Regions from separate parts of the Winslowiella toletana genome, predicted to be linked through region 2. Evidence: predicted binding sites of a transcription regulator. Region 2 holds the regulator's gene; each other region holds the start of a gene.

Region 1 (5,476 bases), 2.3 Mb from region 2:
AGTTTGCAATGCACGTAATGCACCCAGTGCCATTTCATCATTCTGTGCGAAGACTGCCTGCACATCCGGATGGGCTGTCAGCAGGTTCTGCATCACGTTCAGACCTTTGGTTCTGTCGAAGTCAGCAGGCTGGCTGGCAAGGATGGCAAATTTGTGCGCATCGGCGGCCTGTTTAAAGCCCTCGCCGCGCTCACGCGCCGCAGAAGTGCCGGCAATACCTTGCAGTTCAATAATTTTGGCGCTTTCACCCACTTTCTTCGCGATAAAGTCACCGGCCATTTTGCCACCGAAGCGGTTATCAGAAGCGACGTGACTGACAACCTTGCCCTGCGACGCTACGCGGTCAAGCGTGATCACCGGGATATTAGCCTGATTTGCCATTTTGACGGCGTTACCCACGGCATCAGAATCGGTTGGGTTGATCAGCAGCAGTTTGGTGCCACGCACGGTGAGATCCTGCACGTTAGCCAGCTCTTTTGCCGGATTATTCTGTGAATCCAGCACCACCAGGTTATAGCCCAGTTTATCGGCTTCTTTCTGCGCGCCATCTTTTAATGAAACAAAGAACGGATTATTTAAGGTGGAAACCACCAGCGCAATGGTGTCTTTTGCCAGCGCGTTGGCACTGAGGGTGGCGCTGAGCAGTACGGCAAGTGCAGTCAGTTTTTTCATTTTCATTATGTTATTTCCTGTCCAGGTAGAGAGGGTTATTTGCTGCTTTTGTTATCCACCAGCACCGCCAGCAAAATTACCGCTGCTTTAACGATCATCTGGTAGTAGGAAGAAACACCTAATAGATTCAGCCCGTTGTTCAGGAAGCCAAGGATCAGTGCGCCAATCAGCGTACCGATAATTCTTCCTTTGCCGCCTGCCAGACTGGTACCGCCCAGCACCACTGCCGCAATCGCATCCAGCTCGTAACCAGTACCGGCGGTGGGTTGTGCGGAAGAGAGGCGCGCGACTTCAATGCTGCCCGCCAGTGCCGCCAGCATGCCGCACAGCGAATAAACGATGATTTTCACCCGTTTAACATTAATGCCGGAGAGCTGAGTCGCGGCTTCATTCCCGCCTAAGGCATAGATGTAGCGACCTAAACGGGTGTGATGCAGCATGTACCACGCCAGCAAAAATACGCCAGCCATCAGCCAGATTGGTGTTGGGATGCCCAGCGGGCGGCCAATACCAAACCAGCCAAACAGATCGGCGTTATCATTAAAACCAGTATTTACCGGGCTGCCGTTGGTATAAACCATAGTGACGCCGCGCAGCAGTAGCATCATCACCAGCGTGGCAATAAACGCCTGCACTTTGCCTATAGCAACAATGGTGCCGGTAATCGCGCCAATAAAAGCCCCCAGCGCCAGCGAAGCCGCCACGGCCACAAGCGCATTCACTTCCAGCCCGACCAGCGAAGCGGCAACCGCACCGGTCAGCGCCAGCAGCGAGCCGACCGACAGATCGATACCGGAAGTCAGGATCACCAGCGTCATGCCAACCGCCATAATGGCGTTGACGGAAGTCTGCTGCAGAATGTTAAACAGGTTATTTACGGTAAAAAAGTTCGGGCTGAGGCTGGAAACGATAGCAATCAGCACCAGCAGAGCAATCAGCGACTTCTGCTCAAGCAGCCACGCTTTGCTGAAAAAGCGGCGACGTGCCGATAACGTTTGAGTACTCATAGATGTGCTAACTCCTCGCTGTGTTGCTTGCCCACAGCGGCCGCCATAAGGGCTTCCTGCGTGGCTTGTTCAATCGGGAAATTGCCGCTGAGGCGGCCTTCATGCATCACCAGAATCCGGTCGCTCATGCCAAGAACTTCCGGCATTTCGGACGACACCAGAATGATGCTCAGCCCTTCGTCTTTAAACTGGTTGATAAGCTGATAAATCTCTTTCTTCGCCCCGACATCAACGCCACGCGTTGGCTCGTCGAGAATTAACACATCCGGGCGGGTCATCAGGCCACGGGCAATCGCCACTTTCTGCTGGTTACCGCCGGAAAGCAGGCCAATCGGCTGTTCCATCGACGGCGTTTTCACCTTAAACAGGCGAATAAAATCACCCACCGCCAGTTCCTCTTCCGCGTGCTTAAGACGTCCACCGGCATGGCTGAAATAGCGCAGCGCCGTCAGCGACATGTTCTCTTTCACTGACATGCCCAACACCAGCCCATCGCGTTTACGATCTTCCGATATATAGACAATGCCATTGGCCAGGCCCTGTTGCGGCGAGCGCGTTTGCACGTCGCGACCATCCAGCATCACCTTACCGCCGGTACGCGGCAGCGCGCCGTAAAGCACTTTCATCAGTTCAGTCCGGCCCGCGCCCATCAGGCCGGCGATTCCCAGAATTTCGCCCTTACGCAGGGAAAAGCTGACGTCATCAACTCCCGGCCCGCTAAGATTTTCCACCTTCAGACGCACTTCGCCGGGTGCCTTATCAAGACGTGGATATTGATCTTCCAGCTTGCGGCCTACCATCATCTCGATCAGCGACTCTTCACTCAGGCTTTCAACCGTGCGTTCAGCAATAAACTGGCCGTCGCGAAATACCGTTACGTCATCGCAAATCTCAAAGATCTCTTTCATGCGATGCGAGATATAGACAATGCCGCAGCCCTGCGCTTTCAGTTCGTTAATCACGCGGAACAGCGAGACGGTTTCGGTATCAGTCAGCGCATCGGTCGGCTCGTCCATCACGATCACTTTCGACTCAAAACTGAGAACTTTGGCGATCTCCACCATCTGCTGATCGCCAATCGATAAATCACCGACCAGCTTATGGCTGTCAAAGCGCAGATTCAGGCGTTGCAGTAGCGCATCGGCAGCGGCGTACATTTTCTTCCACTGAATGCCGCCAAAGCGGTTAACGAATTCGCGACCGAGGAAAATATTCTCCGCGATGCTAAGCTGAGGTATCAGGTTAAGTTCCTGATGTATAATGCCAATCCCGGCTTCCTGCGATGCCTTCGGCCCGCTGAAACTGGTCTCTTTACCCAGCCATTGCAGCGAACCGGCATCACGGGCATAAATTCCGGTCAGCACTTTCATCATGGTGGATTTCCCGGCGCCGTTTTCACCGACCAGCGCCATCACGCGGCCAGCGTAGACCGACAGCGCAGCACCGGAGAGTGCCTTCACGCCGGGGAAAGATTTATCAATGCCTTTCAGTTGCAATAACGGTTGCATGCCAGCCTCAGAAGGTCACGCCAGCGCACAGGATGACATTCGCATAGGGAGAACACTCCCCAGTGCGAATGACCGCCTGACTACGCTGAGTCTGTTGTTTGAACTGTTCATGACTGGTGTAACTAACGGTGATGATATTTCCCTGAAGTTGTTGCAAGGATTCGAGCAGTGCGATCAGTTCGCTATGAAGCTGCGGATTATGCTGCTTAATCTCTTCCGCGATGATGGCGCTTTCTACCTGCATCTCTTTCGTTACGGCTTCCGTGACCTGGATAAAACCGGGAATACCGTGCGTCAGCGCCAGATCGATGCGTTGCGGGCCAGCCGGAACAGGCAGACCGGCATCACAGATTACCAGGCTATCGGTATGCCCCATCCGGGACACCACGTAAGAAATATCAGAATTCAGTAAGCTGCCTTTTTTCATTTTTCACTCCAGAGCGAAACGTTTCGCTGATCGGGAGTTTAAAAAAAGCACAGCGGAAAACAACGGGGAGATAATAGAAGTGTGATCGCCATCGAAACGTTTCGCTGGCGGCGGGAAAAATTTGCCTTAGGCAGTAAACCTAAGGCATCAACAGTGGTGATTACAGAATTTGACTCAGGTGCAACTGCCCCATTAACAGGTGATTGTCGGCATAGTCGACCGGTATTGCGACTACCGCCGGGCCGGCGACATCCATTGCTTTACACAACGTCGGCTCCAGCGCATCAGCACTTTCTACCGCAAAGCCTGCGGCACCAAACGCTTCGGCATAGGCTTTGAAATCAATGGCACCAAACTTCACTCCAGAAACCCGCTGATATTTCTGCTCTTCCTGCATCGCCACCATATTGTAGGCATCATCGACCCAGATAATATGCAGAATATTGGCTTTCAGTCGTACTGCGGTTTCCAGCTCCATGCTGGACTGCATAAAGCCGCCATCGCCCGAAACCGACACCACTTTGCGGCTCGGATCGACCAGCCAGGCGCCAATCGCCCACGGCAACGCCACACCCATCGTTTGCTGCCCGTTAGAGATCATGATCTGCCGCGCGCGGAAGCTATACAGATAACGCGCTATCCAGATATGAAAACTGCCCATATCGACGGTCAGCGTGACATCACTGTTAATAATATCCTGCATCGCCCGCACGATACGCAGTGGATGCAGGGCAAACTGATTGAGTTGATGACCACGCAGCGCGAGAAGCTGACGCTGAGTTTGTCGATCCTGCAGGATTTCCGCCGATGCACTGCTCAGTTGCAACGGTGCGCTGATAAGCCGCGCCAGCTTATCAAGCGTCGCGGCAATATCACCCACCAGCTCAGCATCGGGCAAATAGCAGTTGTCCGTTTCTGCTGGCATCACATCAATATGCACCAGCATGGCAGTGCCGCTGTTCCACATCGCCGGCTCGTACTCTACCGGGCTGTAGCCGACGGTAATAATCAGATCCGCCTGGCGCAGTAAACGATCACCCGCCTGGTTATTAAATAAACCGACCCGACCGGCAAAGCGTGAAAAGTGTGACTGGCTGACCGCGCCAGCCGCCTGATAGGTGCTGGTCACCGGAATATGGCTGCGCTCAAGCAAGCGATGCAGCGCCGCGGCGTTATCAGGCTGGCTGGCCATTAATCCCAACAGAATGATCGGATTTTTGGCTTCTGCGATCTTATGGGCTACCGCTTCAATGGCGTGGTCCGGCGCCGGGCCAGCCAACACGTTGCCGCGATGATTAAGCACATTGCCGCGCACCGGCTGATTAACAATATCCTGCGGCAGACTGATAAAGGCACCGCCAGGACGCCCCAGTTCGGCACGGCGAAAGGCATTAGAGATCACTTCGCCCAGCGCATCCGGCGAGGTGACTTCAACCGCGTATTTGGTCACCGGCTGGAACATGCCGACGGTATCCATACTTTGGTGCACCTGCTTGGCGCTGTCCGCCCGTTTTACCGCACCGCCGATGGCCACCAGCGGATCGCCCTCCGACGTGGCGGTCGCCATTCCGGTGATCAGATTGGAACAGCCCGGGCCAGAAGTAACCAGCGCCACACCGGCTTTACCGGTCAGACGCCCCACCGCTGCGGCCATAAAGGCGGCATTGGCTTCGTGGCGTACCGGAATGGTTTCAATGCTGGAATCCACCAGCGAATCAAATACTTTATCGATTTTCGCACCCGGAATGCCGAATACCTGCTTCACCCCCTGGGCCTCAAGCTGCGCCACCACCAGATCCGCGCCGTGGGCCCACTGCCGGATATCATTCGCCGTTTTCATATGCTCTCCGTTTCTGGTCATT
Region 2 (5,476 bases):
CCTGTCAGGTCCGGACCCTGTACAACGGAATGGGGGCCCGGTGAATAATGTTGATTTTTTGTTATAAATTAATGCCTCAGATGAGTATATGCTCACGTGAGGCAATATTCAATGCATTATTGTAAGCGTGCTAACTAAAAGTGATCAACCCTTTTGCGTCGCGGTATCTGCCGCTTTAACAGTATGATTTTCACTCAACTTACGCTGAAATTGTAGTGCGAATCCGATAAACGCCAGCACAACCGTCGACAACATAATCGCCGTGGTGGTCAGCAGCGGCTGAGAAATCAGCGCGGAGACCGCCATACTGGCGACAAAGCAGAGACCAAGTTGCAGCGTATTCTGTAATGCTGCGGCTTTGCCGGTAGCCTGCGGGAACGGCAGCAGCGCGTTCGCCACCACAATAGGATAAAGCGCGCCATTGGCCATGGCCATGCCACAGAAGGGAATCAACAGCGCGGTGAGCGTCACGTGACCCGACAGAGCAACGGCAAAAATTGCGCTGATACTGACGGCATAACCGAGCAGCAGCCACGGTAGCAGGGTACGACCTTCGACCCGTTGCAGCAGTGAGCGACAGCCAAAACCACCAATCAAAAATGCCAGCGTTTGCGGGATATAACTCAGACCAATATCCCCTGGCGTCAGGCCTAAATCAGACAGAATAAAGGGTGAGCCGGTTAGCCATGCGAAGAAGCTGGCAGAACAGGCGGCATACATCAGGACGTTACCGCTGTAAATGCGAGATTTCAGCAGCGACAAGAAGCCCACTTTGGGTTCATCAGCCGCTGACGCTGGCGTTCCGCTAGCTTTCAGGCGCAGGGTAGGAATCAGTAACCCCAGGGTGATCAGCAGCAGGGCGACGAAAATCGAGCGCCAGTCAAAGTGGTTCAGCAGCCAGGCACCCAGCAGGGGGGCCAGCGCCGGTGACAGCGCAACCAGCGGCATAATGGTGGCAAAAACACGGTTGGCCTGTGCACCACGGTAGCGATCGACCACCAGTGCCTGCCAGCTTACGGTGGCAGAACAGACGCCAATCGCCTGCACAAATCGCAGTACCAGCAGCATGGTGGCATTTTCTACCCACAGAATGCCGGCGCAGCCGACAGCAAACATACTCAGGCCGATTAACAGTACCGGCTTACGCCCGATACGATCGGAGAGTGGCCCCCAGAGCAACTGGGCGCAGGCAAAACCGGCCAGGAAAATACTCAGGCTGGCGCTGATGGCGCCGGGATGGGTCTGCAGATCTTGCTGCATTGCGCCAAACGCCGGAAGATACATATCGGTAGCAAGGAAACCCAGCATGCTCAGTACCGCCAGGTAAATAATAAATCCTTTTGATTTAATCATCAGTTAACTCTTTATTTTAGTGCAGGTGATTTTAACGCTGCAGAGTGTAATCGCGTGCGTTGTCGCTTGTGAAACGCTAATATTTGCACATTGCGTTCAAAAATTTTGCAGGCAAGCTATGTGGTCGGAACATTCTCTTGAAGTCGTTGATGCAGTAGCGCGTACCGGCAGCTTTACTGCCGCCGCCGCCGAGCTGCATCGTGTGCCCTCGGCGGTAAGTTATACCGTGCGTCAGCTGGAGGAGTGGCTGGCGGTTCCGCTGTTTCAGCGGCGTCATCGCGATGTGGTATTAACCGATGCGGGGAAAGTATTTATACAGGAAGGGCGCACTGTTATCAAAAAAATGCTTGCCACGCGCCGTCAGTGTCAGCAGGTCGCTAACGGCTGGCGCGGACAGCTGAGCATTGCAGTGGATCTGATTGTTAAACCCCAGCGCACCCGCCAGCTGGTGCTCGATTTTTATCGCCATTTCCCGGATATGGAGCTGCTGGTCTGGCATGAAGTGTTTAATGGCGTCTGGGATGCGCTGGTTGACGGGCGAGTCGATGTCGCGATTGGCGCTACCCAGGCGATCCCGGTCGGTGGTCGCTTTGGTTTCCGTGATATGGGCGCACTTAACTGGCGCTGCGTGGTCAGAGCCGACCATCCGCTGGCGCAGCAAGTGGGAAGCATTGATGATGATACAATTCGCCAGTGGCCGTCGCTGGTGCTGGAAGACACCTCGCGCAGCCTGCCAAAACGCATTACCTGGACACTGGACAACCAGCGAAGGCTGGTGGCACCGGACTGGGAATCGGCGTTTGATTGCCTGCTGGCAGGGTTATGCGTGGGTATGGTTCCCGGGCATTTTGCTGCGCCGCTGATTGCTGAAGGTTCGCTGGCCGAATTAACGCTACCGGCCGAATTCCCCGACAGCCCGTGCTGCGTCAGCTGGGCTGAGCAGAGTGCTTCACCGGCGCTGAGCTGGTTGCTGGAGTATCTGGGTACACCGGAGACCATGAATCAGGAGTGGCTTCGCGAAGGATAAACTGACCGGCCAACGGGTGGCCGGTAGCGGATTAACGACGGTAGTCGCGGAACGGACCGTCAGCCACCGAGCGGCGCTCGATTAATGAAGGATGTACTTCAATCGTCTGCGGCTCTTCGCGTTTACTGGTGATGCGATCCAGCAGCATATCAAATGCGGTTTCGCCGAGGCGCTCTTTCGGCTGATGGACGGTAGTCAGCGCTGGCGTGAAATAGCGCGCGTTGCGCACATTGTCATAACCGATCACCGAAATATCCTGCGGCACCCGCAGGCCCATTTCATCTGCTGCACAAATGGCGCCCATCGCCATAATATCGCCGCCGCAGAATACCGCGGTTGGCCGCTGTTTCTGCGATAAAATCTGCTGCATCGCGCGATATCCGGATTCCGGCTCAAAGTCGCCTTGCACAACCCACTCATCGCGCACGGCAATATTGGCCTCGGCCAGCGCTTTGAGAAAACCGGCATGGCGCCCACCGCCGGTGTTTCGCTCAAGTTGACCCGGGATCGCACCAATATCACGGTGACCACGCTCAATCAGATAGCGTCCCACCAGGTAACCGCCTTCAAAAGCATTATCCAGCACGGTATCGGTGAAATCGCCGCGTGATTCGCCCCAGTCCATCACCACCATCGGAATGTTGCGATTGTCTTCCAGCATCTTCAGCAGCTCGTCAGGATATTCCGAGCACATCACCAGCAGACCATCGACGCGCTTTTGCGCCATCATCGACAGATAAGCCTGCTGTTTTTGGAGATCATTATGAGCATTGCCGAGGATCAAGGTATAGCCCTTGGCAAAACAGCGCGTTTCAACTGCTTCAATAATTTCAGCAAAATAGGGCGCTTCACTGGAAGTCGCCAGCAAACCAATCGATTTGGTATGGTTCACTTTCAGGCTGCGCGCAACGGCGCTGGGCGAATAGTGCAGCTCTTTGATGGCGGCCCAAACGGCTTCGCGGGTCTCTTCAGCCACGAAGCGGGTTTTATTGATGACATGAGAAACGGTGGTGGTAGAAACACCGGCGCGTTTCGCCACATCTTTAATTGTTGCCATTAAAATGGTACTCCTGCGCTTATCTTAAAGGATTGATAAGCATCATGTTAAACGTTTGCGTATGCTTCGCGTTTTCTGGCGCGATCGGTTTCATTGTTGCAATCTGAGTGACGTCGGGCAGGAGATTGACGTCAGGAAACACGGCAAGTGACGCGGTGTTGCAGTTGTTGCGCAACGGAAAAACAGAATTCTATCAAGGCTGTGAGCAGAAAACGAGATTTTTACCTGTTTATATGGGAAAATAGTGAGAGTTATTAATTGTAAGGTCTTTAAGGAGTGAAGTATGGACACCAATCTGAAGTTTTCTCTGCTGACCACCGTCGGCGCGCTGCTGGTAATTATTGCCTTCAGTTTCACCGCGGTAATGAATTGATAAACATCGGTTAATCTTCAGGATTAACCCTTTTAAAACGTCTGATGAATTCCCTCAGACGTTTTTTTTTGCGCAAATTGGCTATTTAATGGTCATGCGCACGCGGAGTTAAACAGCGCCTGCATGCTGCAATATGCTCAGTGGCGGGATTGTTATGCGCCGCTGACGGTCTGTTACTCACTTGATTGTGCTAATGAAATTATTCGAGAATACCATGTCATCAACTATCTGCTGTCGGGCGCCAGGGCGAGCGCACCCGTCGGGATTTTTTCCCTTCATCGCCGTATTATTGCTGCTGTTAATCAGCGTTATCTCACCGGTTGCTGTTGCGCAACCCGCGCCTGCTGCCGATACCGCGCAGCAAACTGAGCAGGATATTCCTTACGCCGCGCTGGCGGGCATCCTTAAAGATGAAAAGGCGCGTGATGCATTAATTGATCAGTTACAGCGCGCCGCGGAAGCGCAGTCTAAAACTCAGGCGGCGGATGCTGTGCCGCAAGTTGCCGCACCCAGCGGTGCGACCAGCTTAAGCGACAGCGTCAGCCAGTTTGCGCAACAGACGTTACAGGCGCTGAGTCAGCGGGTGAACGCCTTGCAGAAAGTGGTCGAATCCGGGCCGCAGCGCACGTTTGATCCCAGTGCATTTTTCCACGCCCTCGGCTATTTTTTGCTGATGGTGGTGGTGACTTTTGCCATATTCCATCTGATTCGCCGGCTGGTGGGCCCGCTGTACAATCGAATTGGCAGCTGGGGTCGTAACGCCAAGGATCACGGTGGACCGTGGTACAAATTACCGGCCGCCATTCTCGGCGCGTTTATCATCGATCTGTTAGTACTGATGCTGGTGCTGGCAGGTGGCAAACTGTTTTCTCACCAGTTCAACAACGGCAGTGCGGTGATCGCTCATCAACAGTCGCTGTTCCTCGGTGCTTTTGCGGTAATAGAGTTCTTTAAAGCGGTTCTGCGGCTGATTTTCGCGCCCGGTTTCGCTTATCTGCGCCCGTTCCCGTTCAGTGATGCCACCGCGCGCTACTGGAATCAGCGTCTTGCCTGGCTGAGTGGTTTAATCGGTTATGGCCTGATGGTGGTGGTGCCGGTGGTGGCGACGCAAATCAGTTATCAGGCAGCCGCGGCGGTCAATCTGGTTGTAATGCTGGCGCTGACGGTCTATGCACTGACTCTGATTATGCGTAACCGTAAATCGATCCATAACCAAATCGATTTGCTGGCAGAACGGTCAATGGCGTTTTTCAGTGTGATACTCCGCGGCTTTGGCCACATCTGGCACCTGCTGGCGATTGCCTATTTCCTGATGCTGTTTTTCCTCTCGCAGTTTGATTTCGGCAACAGCCTGAGCTTTATGATGGGTGCCACGGTGAAGAGCCTGCTGGTCATTGGGCTTGGCGCACTGCTGTCCGGTATGATGACGCGCTGGATCGCCCGGCGGATTTCACTGCCGGATCAAATGAATCTGCGTTATCCGATGCTGGAACGCCGTATCAACTCTTATATACCCAACGGGCTGAAAATTCTGCGCGTAATGGTGGTGCTGGCGGTATCACTGTTCCTGCTGGATGCCTGGCATCTGTTTAATTTGCAACAGTGGGCCAGCAGCGAGACCGGCGGTAAAGTTATCGGCGGCCTGTTACATATTCTGCTTATTCTG
Region 3 (5,476 bases), 310 kb from region 2:
TCTTCGGGTTTATCTGCAGTCATGGGTAACACCTCCTGTAAAACATGACAAGCGCAAGGTAGGTCATCGTTTAGCAATAGTTTATACAGGTGGTGGGTGTTTAAGCAAGGTGAAGCGAGGAGAGCGGTAAAAACAAAAAAACCGGATGGCGACACCCGGCAAACAACAGCATTTCATGGTTACAGCTGGCGGTGTGGTTAATCAGTGATAAACCAGTCATCCGCGCTTTCCCAGGTCTCTTGCAGAATGTCACTGATGAGATCTTTTTGTTCTTTTCCGGCACCCAGCACGCTCAAATTATTGGCGCTGGCATAGCGTACCGATACGCGGTTGTCCGATTCAGGAAACTGCTTATCGATACGTTTGGTAAGTTCCTGCGTAAGTGCTTCAAGCGCACCCGCGGGCAGGGTGGTGGTTTTTGCTACAGTGACTTCTACACGCATGAGAGCCTCCGATAAGTATACTGTACATTTATACAGTCAATTAATCGCGGAAGCAACATAAAAATGGGAAGCGGCGGCTTCCCAGTTTTTTATCAGAGTTCTACCGACCAGTTAAGCGTCTCGCCAGCGAGGAATGGCACCAGCGTATCGTCGCCCAGCGGAATGCTGTCGGTGACGGTAAACGGCTTGCGCACCAGCTTGATGGTGCCTTCATTAAGCGGCAGGCCATAGAAGCGCGGGCCGTTTTCCGAGCAAAACGCCTCCAGATGTTGCAGGGCGTTCATCTCTTCAAATACCGTTGCGTATGCCGGTAGCGCAGTCGGCGCATTAAACACCCCGGCACAGCCACAGCTGGCTTCTTTGCGCTGGCGACTATGCGGGGCAGTATCGGTGCCGAGGAAGAAGCGGTCATTGCCGCTGGCGATAACCTGGCGCAGTGCTTCCTGATGTACATTACGTTTCAGAATCGGCAAGCAGTAAAGATGCGGGCGCACGCCGCCGACCAGCATATGGTTGCGGTTAAACATCAGGTGTTGTGGAGTGATGGTGGCAGCAATAAAGCGATTGCCTTCCTGCACATAGGCGGCGGCTTCTTTCGTGGTGATATGCTCAAATACCACTTTCAGCTGTGGGAACTGCCGGCGCAGCGGCTCCATCACCGTGTCGATAAAGCGCGCTTCGCGATCAAAAATATCAATATGGGCATCGGTCACTTCGCCATGAATCAGTAACGGCATACCGATTTTCTGCATCCGGTCCAGTACCGTCGCGATGGCGGCAATATTGGTAACGCCGTGGCTCGAATTGGTCGTGGCATGCGCCGGATAAAGTTTCGCGGCGGTAAATACGCCTTCGCTAAAACCCTTTTCCACTTCATCAGCATCAAGGGAATCCGTCAGATAACAGGTCATCAGCGGCGTGAAATCATGCCCGGCGGGTACGGCCGCGCGAATACGATCGCGATAGGCTATCGCGCTGGCGACGCTGGTAACCGGCGGAACCAGATTCGGCATCACGATTGCCCGACCGCACACCTCGCTGGTAAACGGCACCACGGTCTGCAGCATTTCATCATCACGCAGATGGATATGCCAGTCGTCAGGGCGGCGAATGAGTAATTGCTGGGGTTGTGCAGTCATCAGTTATGCTCCGGCTAAGAAGGGAATTCGTATGGCGGTTTTGAGCCGGGGTCTAAGCATAGGGATAAAGGCAACCGATTGCACTTGCTTTGTGCTGCCAGATAAAAAAAAGCCCCCGTTTTCACGAGGGCGGCGAGTTACTGAGTAAAGGGTATCACCAGTTCTCCGGGTTTAACCTCAATACCCTGAGCAAATCGCTTCGCCAGCGACTCCGCTTTACTGCGGTCGCTGCTGAGGACATAAGCTGGTTTTTGGTTAAAGTAGCTCTTCAGCGACTGATCGAGATACGGCGTCAGGGTTTTCATCACCGACTGCATTTTCTCCGGTTGCACCTGAGCATCAACGATCTGCATATCCTTCAGATAGATAGCGCCTTCTTCTTTGTTAAATACCGGCTGCGCTTTCATCGTCAGTTTCATATCGGCCTTTTGTGGGCCAAACAGCGAAGTGATATCCACTTTTGCATTGCCGGTGAGGGTAATTTTATTCGGTTCTTCACGGCCAATCTGGCTGCTGAGATCGCTCAGCACAATATGCGCATCAACCAGCCCGGCAACACCCAATTGTTTCTCATAATTGTTGTGCTTTTGCAGTGCCTGATTAATCTCTTGCTCGCTGATGGTGTATTGAGTTAGCTGGTTACAGCCGGCAAGCAAACCGGCAAAAATCAGGGCAATTAGCCCAGGAAAAATTTTATTCATCACTGTCCTCGATATTTTCGTCGCGCAAACTGCGGTAATACTGGCGCATAGCTTGCCCTGGCGGGCAGCAAGAGTCACCAGGATATCACTTAAATCGGATAAGAAATTAGCAGAGAGAGCAGTGCAGAGAACTGAGCCTTTGGCGGCTCAGTTCTCTGACCGAGGGGATTAAATCGCTACTGAAGACAGCAGATTTATCTGTGTCTGTTTCGCCATATTGTCACGGTATTCTGCCACCCGCGTCGGATATTCCACGCCGGCCACCAGCGACAGTGAACGCAGTAATGGGAACAGGTGAATATCATCTTCCGACAGCTCGCCGTTGACCGCATTGGGTTTAACGATAAGTTTATCCAGCTGACGCAGATCGTCGCTGATCTTTTTGATCAAGCCGGGTGAGTGCTGCTTCAGTTCTTCAAAGTTGCCGATGCTGGCCTGTTTTTTGTTTTTAAAATATGCCCGTGCTTCAGGCGTAGCAAACTCAGCAAAAGGCGCTTCGGCAATACGTGGCAACAGCAGTTTATTCACGTATTCATTAACCTGACGCAGCCAGCTGGAGATGGCCGGATTAGTTTGTCCGGTGATCAACGGTTCACGATCTTTATTATCGATAAAGTGCACGATATCCATGCTTTCCGGCATGCAGCTGCCATCCTCTTTTTGCAGGATGGGGGCCATTTTTTGCCCAATCAGACGTTTGGGCGTCTCTTCATCGTCATTGAGCATTACCACCAGTTCAATCGGCAGATTTTTAAGGCCAAAAATCATGCGTGCTTTAACGCAGAATGGACAGTGCTCATAGATATACAGTTTCATCAGACCCTCTCCTAAGAACATTGACCGCAGCGTCTGCCGTTATCAATGTTTTGAATGTATTGAAGAAGTATGGGTCAGATTGCCGGAGAGGGCAAACCGGAGGCTGGCCGCCACTCAGTCAGGTATCCCGGCCTTGCCACAGCGTTAAACAGCACTTGCCAATCGATGTTTTTCATCTTAATTGTGCAATTAGTGTCATGATTTCAGTGATTTCCACTGAAAAGTCATCACAATTGTCGTCAACAATTTACCATGAACAGAGATGGCGGTTATAGTGAAAGCAGGCTGGCAAAAATGGCGGATAGCTTGCGCTCTGTCTGAGGGTTTAGCCGTAGTGTGATTTTCAATCAATTTTTTATCGGCCATGGGTTTGGGAGATAAGATGTTTGGCTATCGTTCTGCTGCGCCGAAAGTGCGCCTGACAACTGACCGCTTAGTGGTACGTCTGGTCCACGAGCGGGATGCCTGGCGGCTGGCGGATTATTACGCGGAAAACCGCGCCTTTTTAAAACCCTGGGAGCCGGTTCGCGATGACAGCCACTGCTATCCTTCCGGCTGGCAAGCGCGACTGGGGCTGATTGCCGAAATGCATAAGCAGGGCAGCGCCTTCTATTTCATTATTTTAGATCCTGACGAGAATGAAGTGCGGGGTGTTGCCAATTTCAGTAATGTACTGCGCGGCTCATTTTACGCCTGCTATCTCGGTTATTCGCTGGGTGAGAAGTGGCAGGGGCAGGGAATGATGTTTGAGGCACTGCAGGCGGCGATACGCTATATGCAGCGCCAGCAGCGCATGCATCGTATTATGGCCAATTATATGCCGCACAATGCACGCAGCGGCGATTTACTGGCACGGCTTGGCTTCCAGAAAGAGGGCTATGCCAAAGATTACCTGCTGATTGACGGTCGCTGGCAGGATCATGTGCTGACGTCGTTAACCGCGCCTGACTGGACAGTCGAGCGTCGCGGCCAATAACAAACAGAGGTTGAACCCTGATATGAAAATCGTGCTGACGCCCGTCGAGGCTCGCGTGGTCGGTTGTCTGCTGGAAAAGCAGGTCACCACACCGGAACAATATCCGATGTCGCTGAACGGCGTGGTAAGCGCCTGTAATCAAAAGTCCAATCGCGAACCGGTGATGTCGCTAAGCGAAAATGCGGTGCAGGACACGCTGGATCTGCTGGTGAAAAAACATCAGCTCAGTACGCTAAGCGGCTTTGGCAATCGGGTAGTGAAATATGAACAGCGCTTCTGCAACTCTGCCTTCGGCGATCTAAAACTGAGCAGTGCGGAAGTGGCGGTGGTTGCGACTTTATTGCTGCGCGGTGCCCAGACGCCGGGCGAATTACGTACCCGCAGTGGGCGTCTGCATGAGTTCGCCGATATGGCAGAAGTCGAGCAGACACTGGAGAAGTTACTCAGCCGGGAAGATGGCCCGTTTGTGGTGCGGCTGGCACGCGAGCCTGGCAAGCGTGAAAGTCGTTATATGCACCTGTTCAGCGGCGAAGTGAGCGAAACTGAACTGGCAGAAGCCGGTTTGCCAGAGAGTGCTTACAGCGATGAGCTGGCCGCGCGCGTTGGGGTGCTGGAAAGCGAGGTGGCCACGCTGAAACTGCAGCTTGCCTCACTGTTGGCAGAAAAAGGAGCCTGATATGACATCGCAACTGCGGGTTGGCATCGTCGGGCTGGGCGGCATTGCTCAGAAGGCATGGTTGCCGGTGGTGACCAAAACCGACGGCTGGGCGTTAGCCGGGGCTTTCTCGCCGAATCAGCAAAAAGCCACGGCGATCTGTGACAGTTATCGCATGCCCTGTTATTCCAGCCTTGAACAACTGGCGGCGCAGTCAGATGCGGTGTTTGTTCACAGCAGTACGCCAACGCATTTTCATATTGTTGGTGAGTTACTGCGTGCCGGAGTGGATGTCTGCGTTGATAAACCGCTGGCGGAGACGTTAAGCGAGGCTGAACAGCTGGTGGAACTGGCGCAAAAGCGCGGCCGTAAGCTAATGGTGGCGTTTAATCGTCGTTTTGCGCCGCGTTATCTGCAACTGAAAGCACAGCTATCCGGCTGCGCATCGATTCGCATCGATAAACATCGCAGCAACAGTGTCGGGCCGCATGATTTACGTTTCACCCTGCTGGACGACTATCTGCACGTGGTGGATACCGCGTTGTGGCTTGGCGGCGGCGTGGGGAGTCTGCGCGACGGCATTTTACAAACCAATGATGCTGGCGAGATGCTGTATGCCGAGCACCATTTTGCAGTGGGTGACTGCCAGCTGACCACCAGCATGCATCGCCGTGCCGGTAGCCAGCGCGAATCGGTCATGGCGGTATGCGACGGCAGCGTTTACCAGATCAACGATATGCGTGACT

Evidence for each region. The regulator PurR, encoded in region 2, represses purine synthesis genes. The targets are predictions, from matches to a motif close to CANGCAAACGTTTGCNTG.
Region 1: the regulator PurR is predicted to act here: its motif matches at 3,626-3,643, upstream of rbsD (D-ribose pyranase).
Region 3: the regulator PurR is predicted to act here: its motif matches at 1,650-1,667, upstream of pyrC (dihydroorotase).

The regions. Positions count from the first base shown of each region.
Region 1 covers NZ_CP134152.1:4,868,730-4,874,205, forward strand. Annotated here, with positions in the region: gene rbsB (ribose ABC transporter substrate-binding protein RbsB) at 1-678, opposite strand, end outside; gene rbsC (ribose ABC transporter permease) at 708-1,679, opposite strand; gene rbsA (ribose ABC transporter ATP-binding protein RbsA) at 1,676-3,187, opposite strand; gene rbsD (D-ribose pyranase) at 3,195-3,614, opposite strand; gene alsS (acetolactate synthase AlsS) at 3,775-5,454, opposite strand; gene budA (acetolactate decarboxylase) at 5,475-5,476, opposite strand, start outside.
Region 2 covers NZ_CP134152.1:2,272,231-2,277,706, forward strand. Annotated here, with positions in the region: gene punC (purine nucleoside transporter PunC) at 145-1,353, opposite strand; gene punR (DNA-binding transcriptional activator PunR) at 1,472-2,380, shown strand; gene purR (HTH-type transcriptional repressor PurR) at 2,412-3,437, opposite strand; gene cydH (cytochrome bd-I oxidase subunit CydH) at 3,721-3,810, shown strand; gene ybiO (mechanosensitive channel protein) at 4,004-5,476, shown strand, end outside.
Region 3 covers NZ_CP134152.1:1,966,878-1,972,353, forward strand. Annotated here, with positions in the region: gene RIN69_RS09255 (hypothetical protein) at 1-23, opposite strand, end outside; gene dinI (DNA damage-inducible protein I) at 198-443, opposite strand; gene pyrC (dihydroorotase) at 536-1,582, opposite strand; gene RIN69_RS09270 (lipoprotein) at 1,720-2,283, opposite strand; gene grxB (glutaredoxin 2) at 2,452-3,099, opposite strand; gene rimJ (ribosomal protein S5-alanine N-acetyltransferase) at 3,482-4,075, shown strand; gene RIN69_RS09285 (YceH family protein) at 4,098-4,751, shown strand; gene RIN69_RS09290 (Gfo/Idh/MocA family protein) at 4,753-5,476, shown strand, end outside.